4 regions of the Brevibacillus sp. MER 51 genome follow, and region 1 is predicted to be linked to each of the others. Evidence: riboswitches for the same ligand, from Rfam matches in the RefSeq annotation. Region 1 holds a riboswitch; each other region holds the start of a gene.
The links. A riboswitch is a leader RNA that binds a small molecule or an ion and turns the genes downstream of it on or off. The one in region 1 is predicted to bind S-adenosylmethionine.
Positions count from the first base shown of each region.

Region 2: linked by a shared signal. The riboswitch ahead of M3630_RS13665 (aminotransferase class I/II-fold pyridoxal phosphate-dependent enzyme) and the one ahead of M3630_RS00950 (aminopeptidase P N-terminal domain-containing protein) in region 1 are both predicted to bind S-adenosylmethionine.
Region 3: linked by a shared signal. The riboswitch ahead of M3630_RS24790 (homocysteine synthase) and the one ahead of M3630_RS00950 (aminopeptidase P N-terminal domain-containing protein) in region 1 are both predicted to bind S-adenosylmethionine.
Region 4: linked by a shared signal. The riboswitch ahead of M3630_RS24865 (methionine ABC transporter ATP-binding protein) and the one ahead of M3630_RS00950 (aminopeptidase P N-terminal domain-containing protein) in region 1 are both predicted to bind S-adenosylmethionine.

Region 1 covers NZ_JAMAUS010000001.1:244,363-251,865, reverse strand. Annotated here, with positions in the region: gene M3630_RS00960 (aspartyl-phosphate phosphatase Spo0E family protein) at 104-334, opposite strand; gene M3630_RS00955 (helix-turn-helix domain-containing protein) at 689-2,083, opposite strand; gene M3630_RS00950 (aminopeptidase P N-terminal domain-containing protein) at 2,241-3,503, opposite strand; SAM riboswitch class I at 3,653-3,779, opposite strand; gene M3630_RS00945 (sulfite exporter TauE/SafE family protein) at 3,831-4,619, opposite strand; gene M3630_RS00940 (MBL fold metallo-hydrolase) at 4,650-6,068, opposite strand; gene M3630_RS00935 (FAD/NAD(P)-binding oxidoreductase) at 6,220-7,419, opposite strand.
Region 2 covers NZ_JAMAUS010000005.1:310,929-318,431, reverse strand. Annotated here, with positions in the region: gene M3630_RS13690 (YlaH-like family protein) at 1-159, shown strand, start outside; gene M3630_RS13685 (hypothetical protein) at 170-445, shown strand; gene M3630_RS13680 (hypothetical protein) at 636-2,024, shown strand; gene M3630_RS13675 (DUF5665 domain-containing protein) at 2,034-2,375, opposite strand; gene M3630_RS13670 (pyridoxamine 5'-phosphate oxidase family protein) at 2,514-2,972, shown strand; SAM riboswitch class I at 3,047-3,166, shown strand; gene M3630_RS13665 (aminotransferase class I/II-fold pyridoxal phosphate-dependent enzyme) at 3,261-4,424, shown strand; gene M3630_RS13660 (trans-sulfuration enzyme family protein) at 4,421-5,608, shown strand; gene M3630_RS13655 (YhcN/YlaJ family sporulation lipoprotein) at 5,631-6,236, opposite strand; gene M3630_RS13650 (PhoH family protein) at 6,440-7,503, shown strand, end outside.
Region 3 covers NZ_JAMAUS010000014.1:106,249-113,751, forward strand. Annotated here, with positions in the region: gene M3630_RS24790 (homocysteine synthase) at 1-1,171, opposite strand, end outside; SAM riboswitch class I at 1,261-1,367, opposite strand; gene M3630_RS24795 (rhodanese-like domain-containing protein) at 1,679-1,990, shown strand; gene M3630_RS24800 (SCO family protein) at 2,072-2,698, shown strand; gene M3630_RS24805 (YqzG/YhdC family protein) at 2,695-3,033, opposite strand; gene M3630_RS24810 (hypothetical protein) at 3,137-3,907, shown strand; gene rnjA (ribonuclease J1) at 4,006-5,676, shown strand; gene M3630_RS24820 (BrxA/BrxB family bacilliredoxin) at 5,756-6,184, shown strand; gene M3630_RS24825 (SDR family oxidoreductase) at 6,857-7,503, shown strand, end outside.
Region 4 covers NZ_JAMAUS010000014.1:117,855-125,357, forward strand. Annotated here, with positions in the region: gene M3630_RS24845 (LCP family protein) at 1-933, shown strand, start outside; gene M3630_RS24850 (spore germination protein) at 1,005-2,456, shown strand; gene M3630_RS24855 (GerAB/ArcD/ProY family transporter) at 2,468-3,592, shown strand; gene M3630_RS24860 (Ger(x)C family spore germination protein) at 3,592-4,725, shown strand; SAM riboswitch class I at 4,833-4,949, shown strand; gene M3630_RS24865 (methionine ABC transporter ATP-binding protein) at 5,050-6,063, shown strand; gene M3630_RS24870 (methionine ABC transporter permease) at 6,064-6,729, shown strand; gene M3630_RS24875 (MetQ/NlpA family ABC transporter substrate-binding protein) at 6,790-7,503, shown strand, end outside.

The sequences.
Region 1 (7,503 bases):
CTCTGAAGCGGTCAGCATCCGGTAAAAATGACGTAAAAAAGAACCCATTTTTCTTAAAGGTTCCTCTTTTGCAATCAGTTTTAATAGACCGATCATGGATCCTCTACCAAATGCTATCCACTTTATGGTTGTTTTGCGCCATCACTATATACTTGTCCAATTGCTGGCTTACCCCCAACACTACGTCACTTGTTAGACCATGTTTTCCAGCCAATTCAATCATTTGCTGTCGTAGTTGTTCGATGCTTGTTTCCAGATCCAAGTGGTGGCGACTTACTTCAATTCCCCCGCCCCAGAACGTGCCCTTGCTTTTCGGGGATGTTCCTGGGTGCACAGAGACGTCCCTTTCTAATGAACTTGCGATACCTTTTATGTTAAGCACCTCCTATGATTTACAAATTATGACATTAATAACTATAAATCAATATGCAAGAATTCACCAACTAAGAAAAAATTGAATAGAAAAAAACATCCTATCGAAAGGATGTTTTTTTGTGTCTTATATAAACTGTTTCTAAAAATCTGCACCATGCTGATAGTTAATTACATGTTGGGCCTCAGACTTTTGTGGTTCGTAAACGATGCCACTGCTAAACCCAAACGTTAGAAGAAGGGCCAGGAATACATTTTTCATTCTTTTTCATCCTCTCTACTTATCATCTTTTTTAGTAATTGTTGTTACAGCGTCCTACAACTCGTTTATAAATGTAGCTTCAGCCTTCTTCTCTCCAATTACAATGGCTTGGTAATGGAGAATCTGTGATGGAGAAGCAAGATGTCGATATTTTTCAAACAACTGTACGCATTGCAGAGCATCATAATGTCGATTCATCAAATTCGATAGTACGAAACAGTGCAGGGTTTCATTGAGTCCACTTTCAATGCGCCCCTTTGTAAAATCATATATTGCTTTCTGATATCGATATTGGAGGTGCTGAACCATATTAACCAACAATGTTCGCTCATGGAATCTACCAATATCTTCAGAGAGGCGTAATAAAACCTCATCGACACAAAAATGATATTTATTAGCAGCTTCCATAATTGTAACGAGGCCCGGAAGTATTTCATCAGGCTGCTCCGCCAGATAGTCGGTGTATTCCTTAATGATATCTTCATTTCCCATTAATACTTCCAGTGTGTAAAAATTCGCTTTCGCAAAGACAGCAAACCGCTCAACGATTCGTAACCCTTCATCGTCCAGAAGTTCAAACCAATATAAATCGGCGTATGCTTGTACATATTCTTTCGATTGTGAATAAGCGCCTTGCATCTGTAGGACTAATCCTTTATATAAATAACCCATTCCATAGTAGTAGACGAGTGGGCGTTCTGTTTTTATCAACTCTGCCGCTCGATTTTTTCTGCGTTTTTGCAGCTTATCTTGATAAATAATTTTGGAAAGCTCTCGTAGCTCATCTGCGTAAGTTTCTGCTTCACTCCATTTTTGCAAAGTGAAACAAACCTTCGCCAAATTTAATAAAGCGTCTAATTGATCCGTTTCAGGTAATCGCTTTCGATATAATGAAAAGCGAATAACAGCCTTCTCATTTTCATCGGCATTTGTCCCGAGAATTGCCTGAAATAATCGGTAGTGACTCATCACAAACTGGGTTGAGTAGCTATCTTTCTCGTTTTCAATTACGTACTCATAGAATGGCACCGCCTTTCCCAGTTTTCCCTCCTCATATAATTGCTCTGCCACAGTAAAAAGGATGGAAATATTCTTGGGATTCTCCAACAATTGGGAGGCAACAGCTTCAATGCAATCCTTTCGCCCATTCTCAGCGCTTCGAATCAAATAAGGTATCAATCGGGGACGCGAAATTTTCCCTTCATATAAACATTCATCGGGATATAGTTCATACATCCAGCCTGGCTCATAGCCAAACACCGAAGCGAGCGCATCTAATTGACCTATTGTGATAGCCCGAGGTGGATTCCCATTTAGAATCTCGCTCAATGTCCCTGGATTAATACCAGTTAAATCCCCTAGTTTGCTTAATGTATAACCGCGCGCTCGCCGATGTTGTTCGATTTCTGACCGCAGCGACTGGTGCAATGTCCCTAGCAGTCCCCCCATATTGGATCACCCTTTTAGTTTTACTTTATTTTACAATCAAATGGTTTTTTTTGGAAGATGTATTAGACATTTCTTTATCGTTTTACTAGTTTTTGTAAGGAGATGTTCACATGCAAGTAACCATAACAGAGCTTGTTATGGTTACATTAAGCTTTCGCTATTCCTTTTTCCCAATCAACATTTCCACTTCCTCGATTTCCTTCGGGATCTGTGACGAGAGTATCTCACAGCCCTCTGCTGTTACCAACACATTATCTTCAATCCGAATCCCAATGGCTTCTTCCTCTATGTACAGACCTGGTTCAATCGTGATCACCATACCAGGCTGCAAGCCAACATTGTAATCTGAGAAATCGTGCGTATCCAGTCCAAGGTGATGTGACACGGAATGATAGTAGTATTTGGAGAGCTCACTGCTGTCTTGGATGAGACCGAGACGTAGCAGACCATCTGTCAGGACCTGTTTCGTAACATCATTGAGTTCTGAAAGTGTGACACCAGGCTTCACTGCTTCGATGGTCTTGATTTCTGCTTCGAGCACGAGTTGATAGATCGCTTTCTGTCGTTCAGTAAAGCGACCATTTACGGGAAACGTTCGCGAAATATCAGCCGCATAGTAATTCGATGCCGCACCGAGGTCTAGGAGGACCAAGTCACCATCTTCCGCACGCTGATTATTCGCTTCATAGTGCAAGATAGTAGCATTGACGCCACTAGCAATAATGGGTAAATAAGGAAGCTCGCGAACACCGTGCGACTTCAACGTGAAATCATAGTGCGCCTCTAGTTCATATTCCATGATTCCAGGACGTGCATACGACCACATGCGCCGGATTGCTTCATCCGTGATCGTAATCGCACGTCTGATCTCTTCGATTTCGGCCGAACTCTTCAACATACGCAGTTCTTTCAGCCATGGGCCCGCATCGTGAATTTGAAGGGTCCGGTATTTCTTCTGCGCGTCTTCGGCAAAATTGTCTGCAGGGGTCAGCTCGTCGCTCCACTGATAGCGATACAAGTCAAGATAGAGTGAGGACTTGCCTTCGCAGCGCCTCACAAAGACTCCAAATGACTCCAGCCACTCATCGAGATAGTCGAAGTGTTCAATACCAGATTGCTCCTTCGCCTCTTGATCGGATAAGACCGCCCCTGTCCATTTCGCTTCCAGCTCATTTGGGCGCTGAAGAAATAGCGTTTCGTTTACGATGCCAGCGCGTTTTGTGATCATGAGAATGAGGTTGCTGCGCGCAATGCCCGTTAGATAATAGAAGTTGCGGTTTGGTGAAAACAGATATTTATCGTCATTGCTGCGTGTCTTGACAACCCCTGAAAAGAGGACAAGTGCGCTGTGGTCAGGCATTTTTTCCGCGAGTTTTTGACGGCGCTTGATGAATTCTATTGAATGTATGGTGTTTGTCATATGTTTGATACCCCTTCGTTCGTGAGTTTCTTCACGGATTGATATCGATTGTGAAAAGCGTTCTTGATCGCTTCAAGTTCAGTATAGTCTGATAATTTTCTGCCGATTTCAGTTTGAAAGTATCCTCCTTTCTTCTTTATTTTAGGATACTTTCATCAATTGGGAAACGAGTTTCAACAAAGAGCAGTTGCTTTATGCAAACTGCTCCTTGTCACCGTAGATTACGAAGGTTGCCGGGTTTCATCGGGCCAGTCCCTCCACCACTCCCGATAAGAATGTTCTATGAAATGTAATTTCATAGAACATTCTTTTATTTTTCTTTATTATTTATGGAAATGCAAGAATGTCGGCCCAAATCTTAATTGTCGTGGCTAGGATCAACAAGGCTAGAATGGTTTGGAGAATCCGGGTGTCCAAACGTTTGCTGACCTTTGTACCGAGCGGCGCTGCCAAGATGCTGGCGAATACCATGATCACGGATGGCCAAAACAATATATCCCCTGCCATCCATTTTCCTATGGTCGATCCAATGGAAGAAAGGAAGGTGATGGCAAGAGAGGAAGCAATCGCAACTCTTATCGGTATCCTAAGGATGATCAACATGATGGGAACCAAAATAAAAGCGCCAGCTGCCCCTACAATTCCAGAGGCACCTCCGACAATCAAAGCGGATAATACAGCTGTTGGCTTATGAAAGATCATCTCGGTCGTCTGTTCACGTTCGTCCATTCGCTTTTTTGGCAGGAACATCAAGATTACAGCAATGGTGGCCAGAATGGCGTAGACGATATTGACGGCATCTGCTGAAAGATATTTTCCTCCATATCCTCCAAGCAAGCTCCCTACAATAATGGCACTTCCCATGTACACAACGAGCTGGTAATGGATAAGCTGATCTTTGCGTAGAGTCCAAACAGCAGCCAGGGTGGCAAAAAATACTTGGACGGCACTTATTCCGGATACTTGGTGAGCTGTGTAAGCAACGAATCCAAGGGCGGGCGGAATGTACAGAAGCATCGGATACTTGATGATGGAGCCCCCGATCCCGACGAGACCAGAGATAAATGATCCCGCGAAACCGATAACAAACAGTGTGATTACGAGGTCGATAGTCATAGGCTCACCCTTGCAACTCCTCGCTTCGTTTTATCCTAGTTCTACGACTGCCAAGCCGTCTCGTTGCCATTTCAATATTCCGCCGCTCAAATTCATCACTTCTTTGAATCCGTTTGCTTTCAGAATGCTGGCGCCAATAGCGGATCGGGCACCGGAACGGCACTGTACGAGAAGTGGCTTTTCGCGAGGAATCTCATCCAGCTGCACGGCGAGTGTACCGAGCATGATGTGCTGTGCATCCGGAATGTGTCCTTCCTTCCACTCAGCCAAATTACGAACATCTACTACGTGAACCTCTCCTTTTTCAACGCGGTCTGCAATCTCCAGCGGTGTTACCTCCTCGATTGTCTCGAGCAAAGACGCTTCCCTTACCATTAACTTGCCGCAGTCGATATAGCCTGTGACATGATCAATCCCTACGGAATGCAGGGCTTGCAAAATCTCGTCCAGCTCATCTGGGTTGGCCAGAATGTGAACCGGGCGATTGTAATCGACAATCCAGCCCGCCCAGTTGGCAAATGACTTGTTAAAAGGAATGTGAAGAGTTCCCGCCAGATGCCCCTTCGCAAATTTCTGAAAAGGACGCGTATCGATCAGCTGTCCGTTTTCCACCGATTCCTTGACCGCTTCAAGCGAGTTGAACTCTTGAACAACGGGGAGTTCCTTGAGTAAAGCAGGGCCTTCCTTATTCACGCGTTTCATCACTGCAAAATACGTTGGCGGCTCTGGTTGTCCATCAAGGAGTGCCTGAACGAATTCCTCTTCACTAGAGTGTGACATCGCCCAGTTAAAGAGTTTTTCGTAGCCGACGGTAGAAGACGGTACGGCCCCCAGTGCTTTCCCGCAAGCACTTCCTGCCCCATGAGCTGGCCATACCTGCATATAATCCGGCAGTTGCTTGAATTTTTGGAGGGACTGGAACATGTCTCGTGCACCTGACTCGGACGTACCCTTCATTCCCGCCGCTTTTTCGAGCAAATCCGGTCTGCCGATATCGCCGACAAAGACGAAATCTCCCGTGAAGATCCCGATGGGGCGATCTGCATTCCCTCCAAGGTCAGTCAAAAGGAAGGAGATGCTCTCAGGCGTATGGCCAGGCGTATGCATAACTTCAAATAGCAAGTTTCCGATAAAAAAACGATCTCCATCGTGGACAAGCTGATGGTTCAAACCCTCCAAGTATTGATATTTCCAGTCTTCATCGCCCTCATTGGATAAAAACAGCTTCGCTTGGTGAACTGCCCCCAATTCCCTGGCACCAGATACAAAATCAGCGTGAATGTGGGTTTCCGTGGCGGCTACAATGGTAACTCCCTCTGCTTTGGCGACTTGAAAATAAGGAGCCAGATTACGGGCAGGATCGATCACAATCGCCTCCCCGGTTTTTTGGCAGCCAACCAGATAAGATGCATGGGCCAATTTCTCATCAAAAAAGTAACGCAATAACATGGCTCATTCCTCCCTTTACAACATCTCTTATAAGTTTGATTTTTCCGCGAGAACTTCGAGAAGCGCCACGGAACAGATTCGCTTTTACGCTCGGCTCGCACTTTTGCTTCTTGGAAGACAGCCACGCCATACTCTACCTGCGCAGCCACATTTACATCAATCCTTTAAGCATGCCATTCCAATAAAGGATGGGAAGCAGTTCTCTTTTCATCAGGTACATACTGAATCTCTCTTTGGATTGGTCAAAAGGAAAGGTTTCACACGGTGTCAGGTTGTAATCAAATTCGGCTAGCACGAGTTTGTTGTACCCCGTTACGAGTGGGCAGGATGTATAACCGTCATACTTGGCAGCCAAGGGAGTCCCATTGATCAGCGCGAGCAGGTTTTTTTCGACGACTGGTGCCTGTTTGCGAATCGCAGCTCCGGTTTTGGACGTGGGAAGATTCGTGCAATCGCCAATACCGAAAATAGTGGGAAACCTTTTGTGCACAAGTGTAAATGGATCGACATCCACCCAACCTCCTGTGTCTGCCAATGCGCTGTTTGCAATGAAATCGGGCGCTTTCATGGGAGGGGTCACATGAAGCATGTCATACTTCCATACTTCCTGCTCTTTGGTTTCCAGATTCTCGAATACAGCTTCTTTCGTATCCGCCCGCACTTCCAATAGGTTATGCTTGTATCTCGTTTCGATGTTCTTTCGACGAATGACGTTGTTGAGGGTATTGGCATACGTAGGAACGTCAAAAACACTTCCCTTTGCCGATGCAAAAATGATCTGTGACTGATTGCGAACTTGTAGCTTGCGAAAGTAGTCATCGGCCAAATACATGATTTTCTGAGGGGCCCCGCCACACTTTACGGGTGAATTCGGGTGGGTAAAAATGGCAGTACCGCCTTTAAAACTCCGGATGGCTTCCCATGTACTTTCAACCGTTTGGTATGAGTAGTTGCTGCAAACACCGTTTTTCCCAACGGCATCCTTCAAGCCCTTTACCCCTTCCCAATCTAGTTGCAGACCGGCAGCAACAACGAGGTAGTCATAGGAAAAGACGGCCCCCTGTTTCGTATGAAGCGTATGTTGTTCTGGTTGAAACATGGTGACCGCATCGCAAATCCAGTCGACGCCTGCGGGAATCAGTGCAGAGAGATCACGCTCGGATTTCTCCTTTTTTGCAGCACCACCTCCGACTAATGTCCACAAAGGCTGATAATAATGCTTGGATGCGGGATCGATGATGGCGACTTGTACTTTGAGCCTTTTGGAAGCCCGGACGAGACGGGCAGCAACAGAGATACCGGCTGAGCCTGCTCCCACGATGACAACCGTATAGTGTACTTGTTTTGCCATAGTTCCTCCTTCGACGACGATATGGTTTCCAAGTGTACGATGATGGTTCTTGAGGTGTAGTCTCTCTATTCAGTTTATTCGCCT
Region 2 (7,503 bases), on a different contig from region 1:
TTGAAAAACGTGCTCTTGTACATCCTTTTGTTTGTTGGAGCTCTCATTTTCGCTATTTTGGATGTGCAGCTTCCTGTGAAAAGTGCAATGCTGGTGGCGATCGCGATACTCGTGATTGTAAAGGTACGGATCAAACCGGAGCAAACTGGGCGAAAGTGAGGAGAACCACGTGAAGCGTGAAGATGCACTTTTTAATTGGCTCCAAATTCAAGTGGTTGCCGATGCGCGACCAGAAGACCGCTCTGCTTTGGATACCGCTGCTTTTTTCTTGCAATTGCTGCGAGAGGATCATCAAATGAGCGATATCGGTTATCGTCTGGAAGGTAGCTGGTACGTGCTATTTGGGAACGCTGATTCACAGTCTGTGGAAGCGCGATACCCTGCTGAATCAGTCGAAGCTTTATTGGTCGCGATTGAAAGCGAACCCAAGTACAACTGCAACTAACGGGACAAAGACTCCCCTCCACTTGCCGAAATGATTCGGAAGTTGGGTGGAGTTTTTTTGTATCATGCTCATTTCATAGGTAATAAGATGCGGTTTCTTGGATCATGCAACTTTTGAAAATGATTTCCCGTCAATATTCATGCCCCAAGCATACAGGGGGATTTTGACAGACGAGAAGGGGGAACTACCATTGAAAAAGTACATGACCAAGCCCGTATTAGCAGTGGTGACAGCGGCAGGTATTCTTGGCTGTTTGACGCCAATTTTTGCCAATGCAAGCTCGATTGCTAGTCCAAGTGCCACAAAGGTAGTCATGAATGACGAGGGGAAGCAAGTCACGCGCTACAATCTTAAGGAACTTGCCCAAAATGATCCAACGACACTGAACATGCTCTTGAAGAATCAGGCAGATCACTTGTACATTATTGTAGATGAGATTAACTTGAATACGAAGCTCCAAACGTATATGGAAGAAAACAAAGCAGAGTGGGAGCGTATCTACAACGAGTACTACAGCGATATCTGGCTGGAAGTGCGCCTGACAGAGAATGCTGAAGAAATCGTGAGCGTAAATGCCAAGACTGAAAATAACAAGGTATACATAAAGGGGATTGTGACTTCGGATGTCACCAAGGTTGTTGTGAAAAAGCCGAATTCCGACATCATTGAAGTCGTTCCGACCAACGATCACTCTTTTACAGTCAGCTTTGAAGCTCCGGATGCATCCTATGAACCGTATGTAACCGTGAGTGCCTACGCAGGCAGCAAGCTGGTCGATAGCGAAAAGGTAAAGATCGTTCCAAAAGCAGAAGAAGATAAGGAAATGATCATCCATACCATGACTGTATTGGATGCGAAGAAAAAAGAACTAAAAGTAAAAGGAATTGTCAAGCAGGGGGCAGACAAAGTAACTGTCACCTATAATGGCGTGAAAAAAGACGCAAACGTGAAGAAGCTGTGGGATGGCGTAAGCAGCTTTACGGTTTCAGTAAAGGATGTACAAGCAGCAAAAGATCAAAAAGCTTTGATCGAGGTTTATGAGGATGGCAAGAAGGTTGATTCCGAATCCGTTCAGGTAGAAATTGTTAACGCCCCTGATAAGGATCAAGCGACCGAATATGCCATCAAGGCGACTGCTGTAAACAATCCTGCCGCCAAGTCCATTCAGGTGAAAGGGACAGTAAGCGGCTGGAACAAAAAGGACGATACTGAGCTGTTTGTGATCGCTCCAGACGGTCAGAAAAAAGAGATTGAACCGAATGACAAAGGTGAGTTTTCTTTGACCTTGTCTTACAAGAATCGTTCCTTTAGCGCCAAATCCATTCAATTCGCACTGTATGAAGACGATAAGCTGGTTAAGAAAGCTGACGTTGCATTAAGCACAAAAGTCATTGTCGAGCCTGTGAAGCCAACAGACGACGATGAAAATGATGATGATGACAAAAAGAAAAAAGAAAAAGGGAAGCAGAAAGATAAGCATCCCAACGGCAACGCGTATGGTTATTGGAAAAAGCACGGTAAGGAATGGAATGACGATCACGATGATGACGATGACGATCATGACGAGGACAGAGACTAGTCTCTATCATTAAGGCCGCTGCTTGTAAGTCTCGACGTACTCCACCAATTGTCTGATGTAATCACCCAGAATGGGGATCGAAAGAAATTGCGTCAAGAGGGAGCCGAGGAAAGCCAAAACGATAGCAGTACCAATCGTCAATCCCAGACCCCGGGCAAGACCTGCGAGGAAATTGATCCAGAGCAGCTTGCGCGGGGCTGTGTAATTTTGGATTACATCTGCTAGTCGGATATCTTCCAGGAACATCGCAATTTTGTGCATCCGCTCATTTACCTTCCGAACTTCCTGAAGCTCTTCAAGAACTTGATCAATTTGCTGCATGAGGCGGTCTGTAGGCGACAAGCTGTCCATCCCCTTTCACTATTCGGTATCGTTACCTACCAGTCTAGGGAAAAAGACAACCAGAATCAAGGTGGAGAGGAAACGTTTGCCTATCAGCTGCGCGAAGGGTAAAATGAACGTACAAAACGTTTGTTAGGAGGCTTTGAAATGGCTGAAACTGTTTCCCAATCTCTTTCCGAAGATTTATTCAAGCTCTTGCAAAAGGAGCGTTTTGTTACTTTGGGCACAGTAGACCATGAGTCAGGGGCACCATCGCTCAGCTCCTTGTCCTGGACGTATGCTGTCAGCGCCGATACGATTCGTTTTGCCATGGATAATCGCTCCCGTATTTTGGCTAATATTGCGAAGGAACCGCAGGTTGTCCTGCATTTGATCGGTGCCGGCTCGTCTTTTGCCATTAATGGTCGTGCTGTCGTTAAAACAGACCGCTTGGAAGGAGTTCCGCTCAAGCTGGCCATGGCAGAGATCAAAATTGAGGCTGTTCGTGATATTATGTTTTACGGTTCCCGTATTTCCGTAGAACCACAATATGAAAAAACGTATGACAAAAACGCAGCAGCGAAGCTGGACAATCAAGTTATGACCGCCTTGAAAGATGCAAATTAACGGGTGGAAATAAATTGTTGACAAGAATCCTGCCGATCCTTTACTATTAGGGTCAATCGAATTGAATAGCAATCTTCTTATCCAGAGCGGCGGAGGGACTGGCCCGATGATGCCCGGCAACCAATCACCTGTATTTTAACAGGGAGATAATGGTGCTAATTCCTGCAGAGTTATCAAACTCTGAAAGATGAGAAGGATTTGCTTACGGTGACGTAAACAAAGCCTTCTTTCAGAGGAAAGGGGGCTTTTTTGATGCCCTCGTACACTATTGGAGGGAGAGAAACAGACATGAAATTGGAAACAAAGTTGATTCAGGCGGGAGTAGGCAGAGACGAAAAAACAGGGGCGGTGAGTTTTCCTGTTTACTATGCAACAGCTTATCGTCATCCTGCCTTGGGCCAGAGCACTGGATATGATTATACGCGCACAGCTAATCCTACTCGCACTATTTTGGAGGAAACCATCGCTGAAGCGGAATCAGGAGATGCAGGATTCGCTTGCGCCTCTGGAATGGCTGCTGTTCACACCGTCATGGGCCTGTTTTCCCAGGGGGATCATCTGATCGTTTCACTCGATCTTTACGGGGGAACCTATCGATTGTTCGAGCAAGTGCTCTCTCGTTACGGTCTGACATTTTCGTACGTGGATTTGCGTGACATTGATGCACTCAAAAATGCGATTCGCCCAGAGACAAAGGCCATCTTCGTCGAGACACCAACCAATCCGCTCATGCAGATTACCGACATTCGAGCTGTAACGCAATTGGCGAAACAGCACGGGCTCCTGACGATTGTAGACAACACATTCTTAACCCCCTATTGTCAACGCCCACTAGAGCTTGGTGCAGATATCGTTTTACATAGTGCAACCAAGTATTTGGCAGGACATAACGATGTACTGGCTGGACTCATCGTAACAAAAGGAGAAGAGTTGTCGGAAAAAATCCGGTTTTTGCACAATTCAATCGGTGCTGTACTTGGACCGCAGGATTGCTGGCTACTCATTCGCGGGATGAAGACATTGGCATTGCGGATGGAGCGTCATCAATCCAACGCGCTGATCGTAGCGGAAAAACTGCGTGAGCATCCGGCAGTAGCGGAGGTATTTTATCCAGGTCTACAAGAGCATCCCGGGCATGAGATCCAGGTGAATCAAGCGACCGGGCATAGTGGGATGGTATCGTTCCGCGTACGCGATGCAGAGCAGGTGGGATTGTTCCTGCAAAATCTGCAAATCGTGGCCTTTGCCGAAAGCCTGGGTGGTGTCGAGTCATTGTGTACGTATCCGGCGACGCAAACTCACGCGGATATCCCGCAAGAAGTCAGAGAGCATGTCGGGGTTTGTGATCGATTATTGCGACTGTCGGTTGGCATCGAGCATCCAGATGATGTCATAGCCGATTTGTTTCAGGCCTTGAATGCTAGTTTGGTCGTAGGGGGGAGTGTACGATGAATTTTGCAACCAAGATCCTCCACGGTTCCACTTGCATTGACCCGTTCACAGGTGCGTCGTCGGTTCCGATTTATCAAGCTTCCACATTTCATCAGACTGATATCGATCAGCCAGGTACTTTTGATTACGCCAGATCTGGCAATCCGACCAGGCAGGCTTTGGAGGAAGCCATTGCGTCTCTGGAGGGAGGCGCACGAGGTTTCGCGTTCTCATCTGGCATGGCTGCCATTTCCAGCGTTTTCATGCTGTTTTCAGCCGGAGACCATGTTGTAGTGGCGGAGGATGTATACGGTGGCACGTTTCGGTTTTTGACCAAAGTTTTGTCGAGAATGGGCATCTCCGTTACATTCGTGGATGCAACAGATACTGAAGCCGTTGGCGCAGCCATTACACCGATAACAAAAGGGGTTTACCTGGAGACTCCCTCCAATCCTACCTTAAAGGTGACAGATATTGCAGCGGTTTCTCGAATCGCGAAGGAGCACGGCGTGCTCGTCATTGTTGATAATACGTTCCTTACCCCGTATTACCAGCGCCCATTGGAACTTGGCGCAGATGTGGTCATTCATAGTGCAACGAAGTTTATCGGTGGGCATAGCGATGTGGTGGCAGGTCTGGCCGTGACCAGAGACGCTTCGTTAGGGGAACAGCTCTACTTTATCCAGAATGGCATGGGAGCGATTTTGGGTGTGCAGGACTGCTGGCTCGTGATGCGTGGGCTGAAAACATTGAAAGCCCGACTGGATGTGAGCACGAAGACAGCCGCGAGCTTGGCTGACTGGTTGTCTACGCATCCACAAGTAAGCCGAGTCTACTATACGGGACTGACGGATCACCCCGGGCACCTGATTCAAACACAACAAGCGACTGGGCATGGAGCTGTTCTTTCCTTTGATGTAGGGAGCCGCGAGAGAGCAAAAGCGTTGTTTGATCGCGTAAAATTGCCGATTGTGGCTGTCAGTCTCGGGGCAGTGGAAACAATTCTGTCCTATCCAGCTACGATGTCACATGCAGCGATGCCTGCTGAAGAAAGAGCTGCAAGGGGAATCACAGATGGTTTGATCAGATTGTCAGCTGGTTTAGAGGATTTCGATGACTTGGTGGCAGATTTGAAGCAAGCACTGGATCATTTGCCATCTGAAGCACTAGTCCATAAAGAAAAAGAGGTATTCTCCCGGGCTTAAATCCGGGGATACCTCTTTTCTTTTATGGTGTTCCTGTACGATTTGCGTTGATTTTGTTTTGTCCCTGCGGTTCTTTGTGCATGCGTTTTTCTTTTACTTGAGAAGGGGTTTCTTCGCGAGGCTGCACACTGCGCGGCAACTGGGGAATGATCCGACCTACGATGTCCGCCAACTCTTCCGTAATTCCGGCAACAGGATGGCCGCGACGAATATCATCTCTCATTTCCCGTAACCGCTGTACGATAGCAGGGTCTGCAGTTACGACAGCATTCGCTCCTTGGGGGTCTTCTTTCAGAGCTTCCGCAACCGTATACTTTATGACGCCAACTTCTGGGCGATCAAGATTCGGGTCCACTGTAATACCAACTACCGCATATTTGCCCAATACCACAGCAGTGGCACTGTGAACCCTTTTCACACGTGTTGCCAGTTGGGCGAGGCGATCAGCGGTGGCTTGGGAAGATTGATTATAAGCAGGCTCAGGAGCTGTTTGCTGAACGCGCTGAGTATGATTGGCATGCTTCGGCTGTTGTGCAGCCTGATTCGCCGGGGGTTTATTGCCTGACATACATGCTGTAAGCAACAAGCTAAAACCGAGGCAGTAGATCATGATCCGTTTCACAGGCATTCTCCCTTTCCCAGTATTGCCTTCCTTTCATGAGGAGGGCAGGGTTACAAGTATTTTGTTCTGGGCTGCCCATTTTCATTCTGCCACTGGGTCGTCTATCTCTGTCTACCTGAACATAGACTGTAGTACATCACGTCGCCGCACTTGAGCATCCCTCCAAAAATTGCATAGGGTATATAAGAAGGGTAATAGGAGGCGAGATTTTGAAGAAAATCTACGTACTGGACACCAACGTACTCCTGCAAGATCCAAGGGCGATGTTTTCCTTCGCTGACAACGAAATCGTCATACCAGCTGTTGTATTGGAAGAAATCGATTCCAAAAAGCGGTACATGGATGAAATTGGCCGCAATGCTCGGTACGTATCTCGGCTCTTTGACAGTTTTCGTGAGCTGGGGCAATTGCACACTGGCATTACCCTTGAAACGGGTGGGTTGTTTCGGGTGGAACTGAATCATTCCTCTTTCCACCGCCTTCAAAAACAATTCACGGAAATGAGTAATGACAACCGCATTTTGGCGGTTGCACTAAACTTACAAGAGGAGGAAAATGGAAAACCACAGCCAAGACCAGTCATTTTGGTAAGTAAGGATGCTCTCATGAGAGTCAAGGCTGATGCATTGAATATTTCCGCAGAAGATTTTCTTTCGGATCGAGTTGTGGGAGAGTTCTCCAGTATTTACCCGGGGTATCAGAAGATGATGGTAGCATCCGACATCATCAAGACTTACTATGCGACAAGAAAACTGCAGCTGGCCTCCTGTTTTCCGCGCTATCGCTTTTATCCTCATCAATTTTTAGTGCTGAAGGACGAATGTAACCCATCTATTTCAGCGATTGGAAAAGTCGACCCGGACGGAAAAATGTTAGAAATGTTAATCTCAGATGATGATCCGATTTGGGGCATCCGAGCCCGCAACGTGCAGCAACGGATGGCAACCGAATTGCTGCTACGAGATGATATCCCTTTAGTAACCATGACCGGTAAGGCCGGTACAGGAAAAACCTTGCTGGCATTAGCAGCGGGCCTGCTGCAAATTGAGGACCAGCAAAAATACAAAAAACTGTTAGTAGCAAGACCTATCGTTCCGCTTGGAAAAGACATCGGTTATTTGCCCGGCGAAAAAGAAGAAAAGCTTCGGCCGTGGATGCAACCGATTTATGATAATTTGGAATATTTATTCAACACAAAACGCCCAGGTGATTTGGATAAAATTTTGGCAGGCATGGGAAGTTTGCAGGTGGAAGCTTTGACGTATATTCGCGG
Region 3 (7,503 bases), on a different contig from region 1:
CCGTCATCTGCTGATGTGTTGTGCTTGCTGGGTGAATGATGAGTGACTTGGAGTCTCCGACATTTGCGAGATGAGAGAACAGCTTCACTGACTCGATCAATGCTTTTCCTGCCTCAACGCCACCGCGAATGCCAAAGGTCAGAATCGCGCCAGCACCTTTTGGCAAATATTTTTGGGCCAATTCACGCTGGGAGTCTGACTCCAATCCCGGATAACTCACCCACTCTACGGCAGAGTGATTGGCAAGGAATTGGGCTACTGCCAAGGCGTTTTGGCTATGCCGCTCGATGCGCAGATGCAGAGTTTCTAATCCTTGCAGGAACAAGAAGGAGTTGATCGGGGCGACTGCTGCTCCGATATCGCGCTGGAGCTGAACACGGGCCTTGATAATATAGGCAAGCGGACCGACTGCTTCTGTATAGACGACGCCATGATAGCTGGGGTCTGGTGTAGTCAGACCTGGGAATTTTCCGTTGTTCCAGTCGAATTTTCCAGAGTCTACAATGATACCGCCAATTGCCGTTCCGTGGCCGCCGATGAATTTGGTGGTGGAGTGCACGACGATATCGGCCCCGTGCTCAAAAGGACGGCACAAAATCGGAGTTGCAAAGGTGTTGTCCACGATCAAAGGCACGCCATTTTCGTGAGCAATATGGGCGATCGCCCCGATATCAGCGACATCAATGCGCGGGTTTCCGATTGTCTCGCAAAACACGGCTTTTGTCTTTTCATTGATATAGGACCGGAAATTTTCCGGATTGGATTGATCTGCAAAATGAACCTTGATTCCAAGGCGTGGAAGCGTGTGGGCGAACAGGTTGTAGGTACCGCCGTAGAGGCTGCTGGAAGCAACGATTTCGTCTCCTGCATGCGCAATATTTAAGATCGCGAATGTAATGGCAGCTTGCCCGGATGCGGTTGCGAGTGCGCCAACACCACCTTCAAGTAAGGCAACGCGCTTCTCAAACACATCCTGCGTGGGATTCATGATACGTGTATAGATGTTCCCAAACTCTTTTAAGCCAAACAGGTTGGCTGCATGCTCCGTATCGCGGAAAACATAGGAGGTCGTCTGATAGATCGGAACAGCACGCGAGCCTGTTACAGGGTCAACCTCCTGTCCACCGTGTACCGCAAGTGTTTCTGGCTTCCATTGTTGTTGATCGGACATGTCCATCTCTCCTTTTACTATGGGGAATCGGCAAATAAAAAAACGGAGCATTCTCCTGAGAAGAAGAAGCTCCATCATGCACGGGCTTTTGTTCATCTCTCAGAATCACTGGATTCTGCAGGAATTGGCACCATGCAGCTAGTCTGCTGGTTGCCGGGCTTCGTAGGGCCTGTCCCTCCACCGCTCTTGATGAAAACAATTGTTGTCGTAATTGTATGAAAATAAAGCCTTGCTGTCAACGATAAATATACAGTTATCGGGGAGGTTTTTATGTATATATGAATGAAGGTGGTTCACTCATGCCATTAATTTGTAACGGTTTTGTCTCAAGCTGTTCACATCCCGTGTGGCTATTGCCGCAGCGAAATAGGAGATAATGGTAGAAAATGGGGAGTATGGATGCATGGTGAAGCCAAGTGCTCTTCGCGTTAGAAAAGTAAAAAAGCGTGTGATATCATGGAGGTGGTTACAACTGATCTGATTGTACATATAGGAGGATAAATAGCGATGAGCCATGGAGTAAAGGAAATTACACCACAAGAGCTGTTGGAAAAGCTGGAAGCCAAAGAGGAACTGCAAGTCATTGATGTACGTGAAGTGGAAGAGTGGAATGCAGGTCACATTAAAGAGGCAAAGCTAATCCCGCTCGGCTTTTTGCCACATCGCATTGATGAATTGGATAAGAACATTCCGATTGTGATGGTTTGCCGCAGTGGTGCCAGAAGCAATACAGCTACAGAGTATTTGAGTGCACAAGGATACGACGTGGCAAATATGGTTGGCGGCATGCTCGCATGGCCAGGTGAAGTGGAACAGTAAGACGTGATAGAAACAGTGTGAATGCCTCCCGTGTGTAATCAGGAGGCATCACGCATGGGACAAGCAGGGAGGTAGCAACCCGTGAGTGAAGGAGCACAATTGCAGCAGGAATCTGCAATGAAAAAACATTGGTTTCCTGTGTTAGCTGGTATTATCCTTTTGGCTATCATCGGAGTATTTGGTTATAATTACATGACAGAAGAGAAGATCGAAGTGTTGAAGCCGATCGCGGATTTCACCTTGGACAACAGTGACGGAACAACCTATACATTTAATTCAAGTGCTGGCAAGGTACGATTGGTAGAGTTTATGTTTACCAAGTGCCCGGATATTTGTCCGGCGACTACGTTCAACATGGCCAAACTGCAAGATCAGCTGAAGGAAAAGGGACTGTTCGGAGACAAAGTGGAGTTTGTTTCCATTTCTTTTGACCCTGATAACGATACACCGGAAGTCTTGCAGGAGTATGCAGCCAAGTTCAAGGCAGATCAGAGTGGCTGGAAGTTCCTGCGTGGGGACGCTCAGGATGTAGAGAAAGTGACGAAGGATTTTGGTCTGATGGTCATTAAGGAGCCAGATGGTTCTTATTCACATACGGCTCGCATGTTCCTGGTGGATGGAGATGGAAACATGCGTCGCGCGTACGGGATGGCAGCCAACATGGAACTGGATGTCATGATGAAAGAGATGGTACAGCTCGCTGACTAGCGGGTCTCCTCATAGGAGATGTTTACGACTTCTTCTGTCTGATTCACGAATTCAATATGAACGAGTAACGCCCACCTGCGATTGCTTTCTTGAAGCAAGAGCTTAAACGTCTCTTCCGACGTGGTGGGCGTTTTTTGTTTTCGTCCGACATGCAGGTAATCCACAATTTGAGCGCTTGGATATCGCTTCATCGTTTCCTGCATTGCGAGTCTGCCCCATTTTGCATAGGAAGGCTGGGCATAGGTAGGGACCGTCTGAAAGATGAAGAGGAAAAGTACGATAGAGAGAAGGGGCATCATGTTCCGATAGCGAAATAGGCGACGAGCGGTTTGCACTTGCTGATCCCTCTCCTTTTCGAAATGGCTTGCCATGTATTTTGAAGACTTTTCGGAATATGATTCGTAGAAAATAATGACAATGAAGTGCGGGAGGTATTCGATGCATTACTTGCTCATTCCCTTATTTGGCGTTCCTGTGTTAGTGGGGGTTCTTGCGGCGATTTTCCAAAAGCCTCCTTTCTGGAAAAAATGGGGGCTCACGATTGCTTCAGCCGTATTGATTTACGGGGGCTGCTTTGCCGCGAATGTATATTGGCAAATGAAGTATGGCATTCCTGTTCTGCCCACGGAGGCCGACTTGGAGGTATTTTTCTATTTTTGTATCCTGTTGGTGTTTGTTTGTATCCTCCTGTATATTGGCTTTTTGATCACGATGAGAAAACAGTTTTGGAAGATGAACCTCGTTTTTCTATGCACAGCTTTTGGTTTGTTTAGCTTTTTTGCTGCTGCCTTTTTAGGGATGGGTCCCTTTTTGAAGAAAGCGGAGTACGTTATCGTCGTACAAAAAGCAAAAGACCAGTGGAAAGAGGCGAAGATGGACAATGAGAAGCCCATTGACCTCGCCCTCGTATACAGCAGACAAGAGTGTACGAAAAATTGTGCCGGGTATCCTTATTCAAGCCTCATTCTGGTACGGAATCAGTCGGACCAGCCGTTGGAGATCGATTTGAAGCTGCGATTGAAAAACAAAAGCGGCGCCGTATTAAAAGAAGTCGAGGCCGTACCACTACAACTCTCTTCAGGAGAAATTACGGAGGTATGGACGGGCGATTCTTATGCGAAGCACGACTTCTGGGCGAGAGCTAGTGTCGTTACCGATGAACGAGTTGCCGATTTGGAGTATCAGTATTCGATTATTGACCGAAGATGAATGTGTGGAATAGACAAGACTGGGTGAAACGAACGTCTTACGTTGTGATATAATAAGAATGGCATGCTTGGTTCGGATTCCCATAATCATGCACGACGATGTTAGGAGGAAAGAGTTTGAGCGACGTTAAGATTTTCGCGATGGGCGGCCTCGGCGAGATCGGAAAAAATATGTACTGCGTCGAGTATGAGGACGAAATCATCATCATTGACTGCGGGGTGAAATTCCCCGAGAACGAAATGTTCGGTATCGATCTGGTTATCCCGGATGTTTCCTATTTAGTGGACAACCAGCACAAAATCAAAGCACTTTTGTTAACGCACGGACATGAGGATCACATTGGCGCGATTCCTTATATTTTACGGCAAATCAAGGTGCCGATTTACGGTGGTCGTCTGACCCTGGGCTTGGTCAAGGCGAAGCTGGAAGAGCACCGTTTGCAAAATGAAGTGAAGCTGATTCCGATTTCGGAAGATACGGAAATTCCTTTTGCGAAGCTGAAGGCGACATTTTTCCGGACGAACCACAGTATTCCAGATTCTCTGGGAATTGTGCTCCATACACCAGAGGGAATGGTCATTCACACGGGTGACTTCAAGTTTGACATGACACCAGTCGGACAAACAACGGAGTACGGAAAAATTGCACGCATTGGTGCGAGCGGAGATGTTTTGGCGCTTTTGTCCGATAGTACGAACAGTGAGCGTCCTGGATTTACGATGTCAGAGAGATCGGTAGGGGAAGGGATTCTCGATGTGGTACGCAAAGCGCGTGGACGCATCATTCTGGCTACCTTCGCTTCCAACGTGCATCGTCTGCAGCAAGTGGTAGATGCTGCAGAGCAGTGCAATCGCAAAGTAGCGGTTATTGGCCGCAGTATGGAAAAGGTATTCTTGATTGGTCAAGAGCTGGGCTATATTCAGATGCCAGAGGGCATGCTGATTGATATTAAGCACATCGATAATTACGCGGACAACCAAGTGCTGATTATTTGCACAGGCAGTCAAGGTGAGCCGATGGCAGCGTTGACCCGGATTGCATCCGGATCGCATCGCACTGTTTCCATTTATCCAGAAGATACAGTGATCATTTCTGCATCTCCGATTCCAGGAAACACGATCAACGTAAGCCGCACGATAGACAAGCTGTACCGTGCAGGTGCTAACGTAGTATTGAGTCACGAATTTGATATTCACGCATCGGGTCATGGCAGCAGCGAAGAGTTGAAGCTCATGCTGAACTTCATTCGTCCGAAATATTTTATCCCGATCCACGGGGAATACCGGATGCTCAAGACTCACTCCAAGCTGGCCCAACAGGTTGGGATCGAGGAGAGCAACATCTTTATTATGGACAACGGCGAAGTGCTGAATTGCAACCGCGAAAAAGCGTGGCTCAGTAAAGTACAAGCAGGGATTGTCCTCATTGATGGCAGCGGTATCGGCGACGTCGGCAATATCGTCCTGCGCGACCGCAAGCATTTGGCTGAGGATGGCTTGATGGTCGTCGTTGTCAGCTTGGATATGAAAAACTTCAAAATTTTGACGGGCCCAGATATCGTGAGCCGCGGCTTCGTATACGTACGCGGTTCAGAATCCTTGATTCAGGAAGCGACACAGCTTGTTCGTGGGCGTCTACAGGAAGCATTGGATAAGAAAATCAAGGAATGGTCTGAGCTGAAGTCACAGATTAATGAAGTGATCAAGCCGTTCATTTATGAAAAAACAGGCCGTAACCCAATGATTCTTACCATTTTGATGGAAGTGTAGCTCCTGCTTTCTCGGGTAGGCGCAGTCGGGGTATAATAATAAGTAAGTTGAACTTCGTGATAAAAAGGAGAGTTGCCCAATGATGTCTTATGAAGCATATATGAGCCAAGTAATTCAACCGATGCGCGATGAGTTGACTCGCAATGGTTTTCAAGAGCTTCGCACTGCTGAAGAAGTAGAGCAAGCACTGCCAAATGCAAAAGGCCTGACACTGGTTGTCGTGAACTCGGTTTGTGGCTGCGCAGCAGGACTCGCTCGTCCAGCAGTTGTACATTCCTTGAACCACACTACCAAGCCGGATAACATCTTCACTGTATTCGCTGGTCAAGACAAGGAAGCAACTGCAAAAGCTCGTGAGTATTTCGAAGGCTATGCTCCATCTTCCCCTTCCTTCGCGATCATGAAAGACGGCAAAATCATGACCATGATCGAGCGTCATCAGATCGAGAACAACGAACTGGCGACAATCGCTGGCCTGTTGACCAACGCTTACGACACTTACAAATAAGAAACCACTAAACATCACGAGGCGCCCGGTAACGGGTGTCTTTTTTTACAGTTTCCGCTAAAACGCAGTCATTTCTTCTTGACGTTTGAAATGTAGCTGTAGTGGAGAGAAGAATATTTCCAGTCTAAGCTCCAGGCTCCGTCTTGCAGGGAAGCCTGTACTGTCCGCTCCGAAATGATTAGCGGGGAAACGCAAAAGTGGTAGCCGCTTCGACGTATAGGCACGTTGCGTTTCTTTTTCCCGCTAATCATTTCTCCGCTGGGTGGGACTACACAAGTCGCTACGTCTGGAAATATTCTTCTCTTGCGTTACTGATGACATCCTTACATTCTCTTAAGGCTTTAAAAAACCGATTAACAAGGAAAGCTCGTAGAGGAAACAGGAGAAAACAGCGAAGATCTTAGGGACACCGACCGAGACGCAATTCAAAAAGCGAAACACGCCTTTAAGCGGCTACCTCTGAAATGCATCCTGAAGAGACCACTTTGGACGCGGTTTCGCTTTTTGCATGGAGTCGTGCAGTCAATCCCCCAGTGGGTGGCCCTAGAAGCTGAGCGTTTTCTCCTGTTTCCTCCCCAACACTATAGCCCAAACTCGAATTTATTGGGATTGATTCCCTTTTATTATTATACTAAAATGTTTAATAAGTATAATAATAGAGGAGGAGAGAAAATGAATAAGCTGGTAGTGATTACAGGCGTGACACGTGGTTTGGGCAGGGAAATGGTCGAGCGTTTTCACGAAGCAGGCTGGACAGTTGCAGGCTGCGGTCGTTCGGAAAAAGAAGTGCAAGGATTACGTCGGCAATTCGGAGATCAGCATCATTTTTCTGTTGTCGACGTTTCGGTCATGGAGCAAGTGGAAAAGTGGGCAGAGGAAATCAAAGCCGAGGTGGGAGTTCCCGATCTGTTGATTAACAATGCTTCCATTATAAACCGGAACAGTCCAGTCATTGGGCTTGAAGCAAATGAGTTTTCAAGAGTAATGGACATCAATGTGAATGGTGTTTTCTATGTGATTCGCGCCTTTTTACCGTTTATGGTTCAGCGCGCAAAAGGTGGAGTCGTCGTCAATATCAGCTCGTATTGGGGAAGATACGGGGAAGCGTTTTTATCGCCGTACTGCGCTTCGAAGTTCGCTATCGAAGGATTGACGCAATCATTGGCAGCCGAATTGCCTGAGGGAATGGCAGCCGTGACGCTTGATCCAGGAGGTAGTATCGATACTTCTATGCTCCGTTCATGCTCACCAGAAGATGTGGACACCGCACCGAATCCGGTAGAGTGGAGCCGTGTGGCGGTACCGTACATCATCAGTCT
Region 4 (7,503 bases), on a different contig from region 1:
GCTGGATATTACGGATACTCTTTTTATCAATTTACTCAAAATATTCAAGAGCCCAATATCGCACCGCCTAGTGGTGGGAATCCAACCAAAGCAGCAGAAATACCAGAGTGGGATGGCAAGGAACGGGTCAACATCCTGCTGATGGGAGTAGACCGCAGAGGAATGAAAAATAACGGGCTTCCTCGTTCTGACTCCATGATGCTGGTCAGCATCGATCCTACGGGGAAACGTTATGATATGTTTTCAATCCTGCGTGATACGTATGTAGATATTCCTGGTAAAGGTAGCTCGCGGATCAACTCTGCGATTGTAGAAGGCGGACCTGAGCTGGCAATGGAGACGGTTAGCCAGTTCACTGGACTTCCGGTAGATCGTTACGTGATTACTGACTTTGAAGGCTTCAAGGCTCTGATTGATGCAGTAGGCGGAGTCGAGATCGATGTAGAAAAAAACATGTACTATCATGACCCGACCGACAAGGGTGTCTACGATATTAATCTGAAAAAAGGCCTGCAAAAGCTGAATGGAGACAAAGCTTTGCAGTATGTCCGTTTCCGCCATGATGCGACCTCCGATTATACACGGACCGAGCGTCAGCGGAAATTAATGACGGCAGTCGTGGATCAGATGAAAAATGGTACGACCTTGATGCAGCTTCCTACCATTTTGAAGGAAGTAACACCGTATGTTCAAACCAATATTAGCTCGGTGGACATGCTCAAGCTGTCTGCACTCGGATTAAAATTGAATACGTTAGAGCCAGGTAACTATCAGTTGCCGCCAATGGGGATGTTCCGCGAATCGCACCGCGCAGGTTCAGTTCTGGTTCCGAATGTCGATCAGGTTCAGTCGTTTATCCAGGAAAAAATCGCACCTCCTACAGAAGCAACAGATCAAACCGTGGGAGAAAAGAAAAGCAGCACGCAAAACTAAGCGTGCTGTTTTTTTTGTGTTTTTTAGGAAAGACTAACCATGATTTTCTAAGTGCTGAGGTGACAGTGTCGATGGATCGAGAGAGTGCGCGCAATTGGTTTTCACATACTAGCGACTTGGTCACTGAACATATTGATGAGCCTGAGGGCCGCGTGCGACTTTTCTTTTTATCGACCATGGCGGATGCCAAAGTTGTTTACAGTGAGCTCATCCCGAAGCTACGCGAGATTTGTTTGGAGGAAAGCGGGATTGAAGTGATTGCTCAGCACCTAGGAGCGTCTAGCAGCAGCCGAGTCTTCGATGAAGGGGAAGCCATTGAGCGTTTACTCAGCGGTCATATTGTCATTCAAGTGGAGGAATCGTCCTATGGCTTGGCGTTCCCCAGTGATGGCTCAGTTGGCAGAAACATTCAAGCACCAGAAATTGAAACCGTTGTACTCGGCCCACAGATCGCCTTTGTAGAAGAACTGAATGTGAACATCTGCATCATTCGCAAATATATGTCTACCCCTAGATTGTTCCATGAACGATTGAGCGTGGGGAAAACCATACCGATGAATGTGTCGATGCTGTATATGAGTGGGACGGTCGATGAGGAAAATGTGAATACGGTGCGTCAACGGATTAATCATCTGGAATTGGACACCAGTCTGGATTCTACCATACTGGCTCAGCATATCGCAGACAATGAGAAATCATTATTTCCTACTCTTCAACAAACAGAGCGTCCAGACAGAGTCGTACACGGTTTGCGACAAGGGCAGATTGCCATACTCGTAGAGGGGAGCCCGTTTGCTTTACTCGGCCCCACCACCCTATTGCAATTTTTTCAGTCGCCAGATGACTATTACTTGCGCTGGAGTCTCGCTACTTTTAACAGGCTCATGCGAATCTTTGCCATGATTTTGTCCCTGATCCTGACCCCGATCTACGTGGCTGCGCTGACCTATCATTACGAGATGATTCCAGCTGATCTGTTGCTTTCTCTCGCACAGTCGCGCTCTCGGGTACCGTTTCCACCACTGTGGGAGGCCATCCTGATGGAGCTGATCATTGAGCTTTTGCGGGAAGCGGGGGCGAGGCTGCCGACCAAGGTCGGTCAGACGATTGGTATTGTAGGCGGTATTGTTATCGGACAAGCTATCGTTCAGGCCGGATTCACCAGTAATATTTTGATTATTATCGTTGCTCTCGGGGCTTTGTCATCCTTTATCGCGCCTAGCTATATGATCGGCTCTACAATCCGGGTGGTTCGTTTTCCAATGATTTTGCTGGCAGGTGTGCTGGGTGCATTAGGCATTGTGGTCGGTTTTAGTTATTTAGCCAGTCATTTGCTTCGCCAGACCAGTCTGGGCCGTCCTTATATGTACCCGATTTATCCCGTACGATTTTCAGACTGGAAGGATGGCTTTATACGCGCTCCCTTATCCTCCCTTTCGGAACGGCTCAAGTTTTTTAACCCAAAACGAATATCACGCTTTGACAGGGCTAGAGCCAAAGAGAAGAAAGACATTGACGAGTAAGCGAGGCGGCTATGAAGATCAACATCGATGTAAGCAAGGACAATTCGATAACGGCATTTCTTGCAGGGGTTCTTGTGCATGGCACGCAGATAGGGATGGGCATTTTGGGCTTCCAACGAATCATTGCCAAGGAAGCGGGGCACGATGCTTGGATATCTGTCGTACTCGCTGCCTTGTTTACTCATCTTACGGTGATGACCATTAACAAGACGTTGCAAAAATACCCCTCAGCCGATATTTACGGAATTCAGGAAGATGTGTATGGAAAGTGGCTGGGAACAGGGATTAGCATCATTTATTTGACCTATTTTTTTGTGTCGGCTGGAGTCATTTTACGCACCTACATTGAAGTTGTTCAAACCTGGATGTTTCCGAATTTACCTACGTGGGTTCTGTCAGGAATCATCCTGTTTCTAGCGTTTTACACAGTCGTAGGGGGGATAAGAGTCATCGCAGGCTATGCATTGTTCTCCTTTATGGTCACGATATGGATGATATTTGAGTTATATTTCCCCTTGAAATTTGCCAGGTGGGAATATTTGTTTCCCGTTATGGACACCAGCCTGGAGAACCTTTTCAATGGAATGATTGCCATGTCTTTGACCAGTGCCGGCTTTGAGATCCTCTACGTTGCCTATCCATATGTACAAAATAAAGAGAGGGTACAAAAAAGTGTACAGTTGGGGGTGCTGGTGACGTATCTGATCTATTTGCTAGTCATGATTGTGGCGCTGGTCTTTTTTAGTCAGGGTCAGCTCATGAGAACGATCTGGGCGACACTCAATATGCAAAAGATGGTGTACCTCCCTATTCTGGAAAGGTTTGAGCTGGTTGTCATTTCGTTATGGCTTCTCGTGATCTTGCCGAATATCATGCTGTATTTGTGGGCTTCTGCCCGAGGTCTCAAGCGCTTGTTCGGATTCAATCTACGTCATTCGTTGTATTGGATTATACCCGTGATTTATGTAGCCTCCTTGTCGCTGCTTTCCAGGCAGGAGATGAGTCGGATGACGAATATTTACTCGCATATAACCCTGTACATTATATACGTGTACCCCTATTTTTTGTACCTGATGGTCTGGCTGAAGCAACGAAAGCAAAGGGCGAAACCAACCAGCAAAGGAGAGAGTGCCTGATGCTGCCCAAGCGTCTTTTTGCCTTGTGGTGTTCATGTGTCCTTGTTCTGGCAGGCTGTTCAGATCGGCAAATTTTTGATGAGACAGGACTTGCCACGGCTGTCGGATATGATCTGTTAAAGGATGGAAACATTCGGGGGACAGCAATCATGCCCTCCATTAATCCAGAGGCGAAAGAAAAGATACAGGTTTTTTCAGCTACTGGTGAAACCAGCAAGGGAATTCGGGATCGGATCAATTTACAATCAGATAAAAGAGTATTGGGTGGGCAAATACGTGTCGCACTCTACAGTGAAAAATTGGCAAAGCGTGGACTTGGCAGTATCGTTGACACGTTGTATCGGGATTCCTCTATTTCCAGCAGGGTTTATCTTTGCCTTTTCGAAGGCGAAACATATGATATGTTAACGTATCCCTATTCTGAAGCAGGGAATATCGGAATCTATCTATACCGTATGATTGAGCAAAATATTGAAGGGGAAAAAATTCCGTCTTCCACCATGCATGAGTTTTTTCGAGCTTATTATGACAAAGGAATCGACCCGATCATGCCGTTTATTGCAAAAAAGGGAAATGAGCTGCAAATCAAGGGTATCGCATTATTTCAAGGGGAGCGTTATGTAGGGTGGATCACACCAAAGGAAGCCTTTTTAATCAAGCTCATGCATGGCAAATTCAGGATTGGGAGCTACGATACTTCTGTCCCTGCTCATATTTTTGGCGAGGTGCACAAGAATCACGGAAGTAAAAATGATCGTGTGCAGCTTGTCTTTGATACGATTTCCAGCCATTCAAAAATCGAGCTGACCCAAGTATCTCCCCCGATCTTTGATATTTACATCCGATTAAATGCGCGGATTTTGGAATTAACCCTCCCGCTGAAGCTAGAGAATGCAAGGTTGATGAAAATCATGGAACATGCACTGGAAGAAGAGCTCGGAAAAGAACTGCAGAAAGTAGTCCACAAATTGCAGGACCTCAATGTCGATCCAGCTGGGTTCGGGATCGTGTATCGTTCAAATAGAAGAGGGAAGGCAAATATGACGCAGGCCGAATGGAGAAAGATGTTCAAAGGTGCGACATTTCACTTTCACGTAAAGTCGACCATAATACGCAACGGCGTCATGGATTAAAAAACTTTTTCCTGCTATTACTATTGACGTGATATTTTCAAAAAGGATATAATCCGTTTTGTATCATCAAGAAATAGAAAAAACGAACATAATATACGTAGATATCTTTCTTATCAAGAGAGGCGGAGGGACAGGCCCTATGAAGCCCGGCAGCCGGTTCATTTTCGAATGAACGTCGCGGTGCCAATTCCTACAGGATTGTTTGGATCTTGTGTAGATGAGAAGGGTGGATGCGAACGTATACATTGCGTTGCAGCCCCTTTTTCGTTTATGAAAAAGGGGTTTTCATATTTTTATCAAGATTATGGTCGGGAGGTGGATGCGTTGATCCAATTGCGTCAATTGCATAAAAGCTATCAAGTTCAAGGTAAAACCATCCCAGCGTTAACGGGGATCGACCTTTCCATAGAGCAAGGCGAAATTTACGGGATCATTGGACATTCGGGTGCCGGGAAAAGTACATTGATCCGATGCATCAATTTGCTAGAGCGCCCAACTTCAGGGGAAGTTATTGTGGACGGCGTCGATTTGACAAAGCTGGATGAAGGGAAGCTGCAAGAAAAGCGCCGCTCAATCGGCATGATTTTTCAGCACTTCAACTTGCTGTCTTCTTCGACAGTCGGCGAAAATGTCGCTTTTCCGCTCAAGCTGGCAAAGCGTCCAAAGGCAGAGATTGATAAGAAAGTAAACGAACTGCTGAAGCTGGTGGGCTTGGAGGCACATAAGGACAAATATCCGTCCCAGCTGTCTGGCGGACAGAAGCAACGTGTCGGGATCGCCCGTGCGCTCGCGAATGATCCAAAAGTGCTGCTCTGCGACGAAGCTACATCGGCTCTTGATCCGCAGACGACGAACTCCATTCTGGGACTGCTCTTGGACATCAACCGCAAGCTGGGCTTGACCATAGTGTTGATTACTCACGAGATGCACGTCATTCGCTCTATTTGTGATCGTGTCGGCGTGATTGACGGAGGAAAGATCGTCGAGTCGGGCAACGTACTGGATGTATTCCTTCGTCCGAAGCATCCAACGACACAAGAATTCGTGGAACAAGTAGCAGATTCTACAGAGCTGCGCGAAGCAGTCGAGCACGAAAAAGCCTCGGGGAACCGCACGATTGCTCGTGTCACCTTCCTCGGAGAAAAAACGTACCAGCCGATCTTGTTCCAAACGATGCAAGAGACCGGTACGGTGTTCAGTATTTTGCAGGGAACAATCTCCCGCATGAAAGATACGCCGTATGGTCAGTTGGTGATCGAGCTGGAAGGCGATGTCGCACAGAATCAAAAGACCATCGAGACGCTGCGCCAACGTGGCTTGGAAGTAGAGGTGATATAAATGGACTGGACATTCGAAAATGTGGATTGGGCTGAAATCGGCGAAGGTACGATGGACACGCTCACGATGCTTGGCTTTTCCACCCTGTTTACCGTCCTGATTGGTTTGCCGTTGGGCATCATTCTGTTTTTGACTTCTCGCGGACAGCTTTTGCAAAACCGCACTTTTTATACGATCGCATCATTCGTTGTCAACGTATTGCGCTCGGTACCATTTATCATTTTGATGATCTTGCTGATTCCTGTGACGAAAATGCTCGTAGGAACCTCACTCGGTGTACTGGGTGCCATTCCGCCGCTCGTGTTTGGGGCCGCTCCATTTTTCGCACGTTTGGTGGAAACCTCTCTGCGTGAGATTGATAAAGGCGTGATTGAGGCCGCACAATCTATGGGTGCTTCCAATTGGCAGATCGTCTGGAATGTCCTTTTGCCAGAGTCTAGGTCAGGTCTGATCGCAGGTATTACGATCACGACGGTAACACTGGTCTCCTACACGGCAATGTCTGGGGTAATTGGCGGCGGTGGTTTGGGTGACTTGGCGATCCGATACGGTTATCAGCGTTTCCAAACCGATGTCATGATTGTGACTGTTGTTATTTTGCTGGTGATGGTACAGATCTTACAATCGCTGGGGGACCGTCTGGTTCTGAAATTCAGCCGCAAATAGGATCTTTCCATATAGATTTTCAAAAAATAAGATGAAATACATGCAAGGGGGAAATCATTCATGAAAAAGCTAGTCGTATCTGTACTTTCTACTGTATTGGCATTTTCTTTGGCAGCTTGCGGAGGCAAAACGGAAACAGCACCTGCTCCAGCTGAAGGCGGCGCACAAGGCGGACAAAAGGAAGTAACATTGAAGGTAGGCGCTTCTCCCGTTCCACATGCAGCAATCTTGAAATTTATTCAACCAAAACTGAAAGAACAGGGCGTGAACCTGGAAGTCCAAGAGTTCACTGATTACGTACAGCCTAACGTTCAAGTGAACGAAAAACAACTCGACGCAAACTTCTTCCAGCACAAGCCTTACCTGGAAGATTTCAATAAAGGACAAAACATGAACCTGGTGCCAGTAGTGGCTGTACACATTGAGCCATTCGGCGCTTACAGCAAAAAAATAAAATCGGTAGATGAATTAGCTGATGGCGCAACAATCGCGCTGCCAAACGACCCAACAAACAGCGGTCGCGCACTCGCACTCTTGGAGAAAAACGGCGTGATCAAACTGAAAGAAGGCGCTGGCATCAGCGGTACAGTGAAAGACGTTGTTGAGAACAAGAAAAACCTGAAATTCAAAGAAGTAGAAGCAGCAATGTTGCCGCGCGTTCTGGAAGAAGTAGATCTGGCGTTGATCAATACGAACTACGCGCTGGAAGCAAAGCTTGTTCCAACGAAAGACGCTCTGTTTATTGAAGATAAAGATTCTCCATACGCAAACTTC